Regions from separate parts of the Kurthia sp. FSL E2-0154 genome, predicted to be linked through region 1. Evidence: predicted binding sites of a transcription regulator. Region 1 holds the regulator's gene; the other holds the start of a gene.

Region 1 (3,435 bases):
TTTTCACGAATTTTCTCTGGCGTTACTTCTTCACCATTTGGATCGAAAATACGAACGTTTTCGATTGTATTACGCATTGTTTTACGGAATGTATCTAAATATTCTTGGCGCAGTGTCGTCTGTTCTTTTGCTTCTTCAACAGTCAATGTACCTGCTTTTTTCTTTTTTGATAATTCACTAATACGCGCTAGTTTTTCTTTTGATAGCATAATTTTCATCCTTTCGACCTAGTCACTACATTAAAGGTATGAAAAATACAGCAATTTAGCAAGTATTCAGCTCAAAAATCCTGAAAAAAGCTTAAAAATAACGATTTAAAAACTTAAAAAGACATTTTAGAGAAAAAATTCTATTGATTTTGTTGTTCTTGTACATACTCTGTATAACGACGATGTACAGTTGCTTTACTCACATGAAAACCAGCAATTTTTAACGTGGCAGCTATTTCTTCATAAGTAAGCCCCTTTTTTCTTAATGCAACAATTTGATCAAGCGGCACATCAATTCTTTCGCGTCCTTCTGGATTACCACGATTACTAATATTTAATTCTGGACGATAGCCATTTTCAACAGCACGACGCATTCCTCGTTTGATTTTTGCATTATGTATTTTGCGTTGGTACTCCTCTACAATCGCTAAAATCTCCAGTAACATCGAATCCATATCGTTTAGTTTCATTTCACCATCTGATGACATAGAGTAAATCGTTGTATCGTATTTTTGTAAAAGATGTAAAACAGCCATTCGACCATTCCCGCGTCCAATACGTGTCTCATCTTGAATAAATAGAGCAGATTGCGGATATTGTTTTAAGAAATCTAACAATTCTAATAATCCTTCACGCTCAATATCATAACCACTATGGCGGTCTTCAAAAATACAATCTAATGTGTACCCTTTTTCTTTAGCATAGGCAGTTAATTCAATTTTTTGTCTTTCTAAAGACTGGTTCTGCGTTTCTTTTTCTGTACTTACGCGACAGTAAGCTACAGCTTTTTTAAATTTCATTATTGATCACTCGCTAATTCTATTTGTTGTAATTCATGATTCGTAATCGGTACGGTTAATTTCTCTCCCGCCATAATTTGCCCATCAACTAAATTGTTTTGATTAATAACTTGGTTCATCCATTTTTGTGGTTTCATATCTCCGCTATATTTTTGAGCTAAAGACCATAATGTATCACCTTCTGTAATTCGAATTTCAGTTACATGCGTCTTCGCTATTGTATCACGTACAACATTACCAACAAACAATAATACAACTACCGAAAAACAAATCACCATCACATTATTTTTGATCCACTTCATCTGAATTTCCCCTTCCAACTTTTTACTAGAATGTTTGTTCCCATCATAAACTCGAACACTTGTTTTTGTCAACGGTTTTTTCAGAACAATTGTTTGCATTTGATTTTCTACGATGTTATACTCAAAATACAAAATATAGTAGGAAGTTGAGGTGAAGGTTGTGAACACTGCATTGAAAAAAACAAAACTTTCAAAGCGTCAAGAAGCGATTTTAAATTTTATTAAAGAGGAAGTACAAAGTAAGGGTTATCCGCCTTCTGTACGCGAGATTGGGTTGGCTGTTGGATTAGCTTCTAGTTCAACTGTACACGGACATTTAGAACGTTTAGAAAGTAAGGGTTATATCCGTCGCGATAAAACGAAACCTCGTGCAATTGAAATTTTAAATCCTTTTGAATCGACTACGGCTACAAAACAAGGTGTGATGCATGTTCCACTTCTTGGTAAAGTAACAGCAGGTATGCCCATCACAGCAATTGAAAATATTGAAGAGTACTTCCCAATTCCACATACATATGGTACATCTGATGACCATATTTTTATGCTAGAAATTATGGGTGAGTCGATGATTGAAGCAGGTATTCTAGATGGTGACTATGTCATTGTGAAACAACAGTCTTCTGCAAATAACGGTGAGATCGTTGTGGCAATGACTGAAGACGACGAAGCAACGGTAAAACGTTTCTATAAAGAAGACGGTTATTACCGTTTGCAACCTGAGAATTCTTCAATGGAACCAATTATTGTTCAAAACGTATCGATTTTAGGTAAAGTAGTTGGTCTATACAGAAATATTCATTCATTTTAAATAAATTTCAACTAGTAAAGAATGTTTTTTTTTACATTCATTACTAGTTTTTATTTTGTTTAGATTTATTTTTTTACTATAGACATCTTAATCACTTACTTGCTAGCATATGTTCAAATGACTAACGTCTAATGTCTGACTTATTACTTTTAGCTTATTTTATATTTATACAAATTGTATTTTTATAACAATATCTAAAAAAACTATATTTTCTGTTAAATCGAATAATTCAATAATATATTGCTATTTCAGGATGTAATTCTTATATTTAGGAGGAAACAATTTTATTTTAAGGGGTGGCGAAATGATGTTTAAATCGAAGATTATTACTTCATTAAGCGTTGCTGCATTACTAACTGCCGTACCATTTTCTTTCGGTGCAGGAATCAATGCAACAGCTAAAACAACAAGTAAAAAAGTAGTAGAGAAAAAAATCCCTGTACAACTTTTAAGTATGAACGACTTACACGGTTATATTGATGGGAATAACAAAAAAGATAATGTAGGTACGCCAGTCGGTGGGATGGCTTCTTTAGCGTATAACTTCGAACAAGAAAAAGCTGCTTTTGCAAAAGCAAATAAGTTGAAATCAACAACTTCTAATTCACTTTCAATTCATGCTGGTGATACAGTAGGTGGCTCTCCTGCTATCTCAAGTCTTTTACAAGATGAACCAACAATGAATATTTTAAATGCAATGAATTTCTCGATTGGTGCACTTGGAAACCATGAATTCGATGAAGGTTTAGACGAATTCCAACGTATTTGGAAAGGTAAAAAACCCATCAAAGGTGTAACACAAAACTATGAATTCGTAGAAGATTATAAACAAACAACTTCTAAAATGGAGATTCTTTCAGCAAATGTAGTTGATAAAAAGACAAAAAAATTAGTTAAAGGCTTCAAACCTTATACAGTTAAAACAATCGGCGGTGTAAAAGTCGGCTTCATCGGCATTGTAACACCACGTATTAAAGAAGTCGTTTTAGCACAACATACAAAAGATATCGATGTAGTGGACCCTGGACAAGCTGTTGCAAAATATACAAAAGAATTACGTAAACAAGGCGTAAAAGCAATCGCCGTTGTCGCTCACTCATCTGTCGAAGTCGATAAAGATGCCAATTCTTCTATTGAAACACAAGAAAATTCACATTTAACAGGCGATGTAATTGATATGTTGAAAACAGCAAATAAACTCGATCCGTCGAACTCAATTGACGTCGTTTTTGCTGGTCATAATCATGGCTATGCTAACGGCACGTACAAAGGTGTTCGCGTAGTTGAAGCATATAACTATGCATCTGCTTATTCAG
Region 2 (3,435 bases), 480 kb from region 1:
ACCATTCTAGTCAACTGAAGTCTTTTTGAATTACTCAAAAGCCTTGAAGAAAGTACAAAAAGGGGGCAATTTAGGTTGTTTGGGCGAGTGACCCATTTTCGCTCTCGAATGTCTCATTTTCAGGAGCGAGTGACCCGAATCAAGCTGCGAGTGCCCCATTTTCGCCCTCGAATGTCTCGTTTGGACGGTCGAATGCCCCACCCCACCTTCCACACATCCCACTCCAAATAAAAAAGAATGGGTATGCACCCATTCTTCTAGTCAACATATTCGTATAAAAGTTCGTCTAAGTCATTGTCGACTTTTACTTTAAAATCATGTCCGTCAAAGAACCAGAGATCGTCTGTTTCGATGAAGAAGCGGTAACCGCCTTGTTCAGTGACAACAGCAGCGTCAATCGGTGTATCTGTATTCATGCCGATGGAATAACCTTCGTGGAAGGGATTTGAGCCACCATAGCGAGCAAAGAAGCGAATATGTGCGCCAGGCTCTAAGTCCATCTCTTTTTGAAACCACTTGATTGCTTCATCTGTAATCAAAATTTCCATATACATGCACACTCCTTTTGATTTTAAATCCACGTTACTTTAGGTTCTGTACCCTCTTTGATTCGTTTTATGTTTGCGCGGTGGCGATAAATAACGAATGTTGCAAGAGCTGTGACAACAGCGAATAGTAAATATTCTTGGTCAAGTACAGCATACGTTAATCCATAAATGAATGCAACGACTGCGGCGAACATCGAAGCAAGACTCACCATTTTAAATGCTTTTAAACAAAGTAGGAAAGCAATTAATAAAATGACGAAGATGGGCCAGTGATAACCAAATAGCACACCCGCAGATGTTGCGACAGCTTTACCTCCGCGGAATTTCGCGAAGATTGGGAACATATGCCCGACAACAGCGATGACACCAGCTACAAGCGGATGAACATGACTGTTTGAAAGAATCGCAAACGTGGGTAATAACGTAGCGAGCGTTCCTTTTAAGATATCCATGACTGTGACAACCGCACCGGCTTTTTTACCAAGTACGCGAAATGTGTTTGTAGCACCTAGATTCCCACTACCATGCTTTCGAATGTCTGTTTTATAGAACAGTTGACCAATCCATAGACCAGATGGGATGGAGCCAATTAAATAGGCTAGAATAATGACGATTGCGGTATTCATATATGAATGCTCCTTCTTTTTCTCTTAGTTACAGGTACTAATATATTGTCATAATATTTTATCATGCTTACGCTTTTGGAACAATAAGACAATGTAGGTGTTTTCAGTTTATGCTGAAATCGTTTATTTCGCAATAAAAATACAGTAACTGTTTGCCACAAAGCAAAATTTACTCTTATAATAAGAAGGCTATGTAAAAAACGTTGAACAGTAGCTAGCTATATTTGTAAATTCAATGATTTAGTGTATAATCAAGCCTTATATATAGCCTGTATGCTGTTGACAGAAACGCTAAGTTCATACTAGACTTAAATAAAGCGAAACAGATGTTCGTGTTAGGAGAGGATTTTTTTTGACGAAAAATAATACACTATCGTCTTATAATGAAGATGATATTCAAGTACTTGAAGGTCTTGAAGCAGTAAGAAAAAGACCAGGGATGTACATAGGGTCGACGGATAGTAGAGGTTTACATCATCTCGTTTACGAAATCGTCGATAACGCAGTTGATGAAGCGCTAGCAGGCTTCGGTAACCACATTATCGTCACATTACATGAAGATCAATCCATCAGCGTACGCGACTTCGGTCGAGGTATGCCTACAGGTATGCACAAAACAGGGAAGCCTACACCAGAGGTTATCTTTACTGTACTTCATGCAGGTGGTAAATTCGGTCAAGGTGGCTACAAAACTTCAGGAGGACTACATGGTGTAGGTTCATCCGTTGTAAACGCGCTGTCGTCGTTTTTAGAAGTAACAATTTACCGAGAAGGTACTAAGTATCAAATGCGTTTTGAAAACGGTGGAACGCCTGTAACGACGCTAGAACAGCTAGGTAAAACGAAAGAGACAGGGACACTGGTTCATTTTAAGCCAGATCCAACGATTTTCTCCGTTACAAAATATAATTTCGATACATTAGCAGAACGATTACGTGAATCGGCTTTCTTATTAAAAGGGTTAAAAATCGAGTTAATTGATGAAAATACAGAAAAACATGAGGTGTATCATTATGAGAACGGGATTGAAGCATTCGTAGCTTATTTAAATGATGAAAAAGATGTGCTACACCCAGTCAAATATGTAGAAGGTACACAGGACCAAATTGAAGTGGAGTTTGCGTTCCAATACAATGACGGTTATTCAGAAACCATTCTATCTTTCGTAAATAATGTGCGTACACGTGATGGCGGTACACATGAAACAGGTGCGAAAGCTGCTTTAACGCGCGCTTTTAACGAATATGCACGTAAAGTAGGCTTATTAAAAGAAAAAGATAAAAACCTAGAGGGCTCAGATATTCGTGAAGGATTGGCTGCAATTGTTTCCGTTCGAATCCCAGAAGGCTTACTACAGTTTGAAGGACAAACAAAAGGAAAACTAGGTACAAGCGAAGCGCGTAGTGCAGTTGATCAAGTCGTCTCGACACAATTAATGTACATGCTAGAAGAAAATGCAGAGCTTAGTACATCACTTGTGCGTAAAGCGATTCGCGCACAACAAGTACGTGAAGCAGCACGTAAGGCGAGAGAAGATGCACGTAATGGCAAAAAGAATAAAAAGCAATCGACGCTATTATCAGGTAAGTTAACGCCAGCACAATCAAAAAATGCGGCGAAAAATGAACTGTATTTAGTCGAAGGAGATTCAGCAGGTGGCTCAGCAAAACAAGGGCGTGACCGTTCATTCCAAGCGATTTTGCCACTTCGCGGTAAAGTCATTAATACTGAAAAAGCAAAATTACAAGACATTATGAAAAACGAAGAGATCGCGACAATCATTCATGCTGTTGGTGCGGGTGTCGGTGCAGACTTTAATGTAGAAGATGCAGCGTATGATAAAGTGATCATTATGACCGATGCCGATACAGATGGTGCGCACATTCAAGTATTATTATTAACATTCTTCTTCCGTTACATGCGACCACTTGTGGAAGCAGGGAAGGTCTATATCGCTCTACCACCGCTTTATAAAGTATCTAAAGGTACAGGACGTAAAGAAGTCATTGAATATGCATGGACAGAACGTGAATTAAATCAGGCAATTCAAAAAGTCGGAAAAGGCTATGTTTTACAACGCTATAAAGGTCTTGGTGAGATGAATGCTGACCAGTTATGGGATACGACGATGAATCCTGAAACACGTACATTAATTCGTGTGAAAATTAACGATTTAGAACGTGCAGAGCGCGGTGTTGCGACATTAATGGGCGATAAAGTAGAGCCACGTCGTAATTGGATTGAAACACATGTTGACTTCG

Evidence for each region. The regulator LexA, encoded in region 1, represses DNA repair genes until DNA is damaged. The targets are predictions, from matches to a motif close to CGAACATATGTTCG.
Region 2: parE (DNA topoisomerase IV subunit B) is a predicted target of LexA. The motif match lies at 1,494-1,507, and genes of this name have one in related genera.

Annotation. Positions count from the first base shown of each region.
Region 1 covers NZ_JBBOPO010000001.1:539,660-543,094, reverse strand. Annotated here, with positions in the region: gene MHB75_RS02560 (DUF896 domain-containing protein) at 1-209, opposite strand, end outside; gene MHB75_RS02555 (YneB family resolvase-like protein) at 350-1,009, opposite strand; gene yneA (cell division suppressor protein YneA) at 1,009-1,311, opposite strand; gene lexA (transcriptional repressor LexA) at 1,472-2,119, shown strand; gene MHB75_RS02540 (bifunctional metallophosphatase/5'-nucleotidase) at 2,424-3,435, shown strand, end outside.
Region 2 covers NZ_JBBOPO010000001.1:1,020,388-1,023,822, forward strand. Annotated here, with positions in the region: gene MHB75_RS04910 (HesB/YadR/YfhF family protein) at 258-548, opposite strand; gene plsY (glycerol-3-phosphate 1-O-acyltransferase PlsY) at 572-1,174, opposite strand; gene parE (DNA topoisomerase IV subunit B) at 1,527-3,435, shown strand, end outside.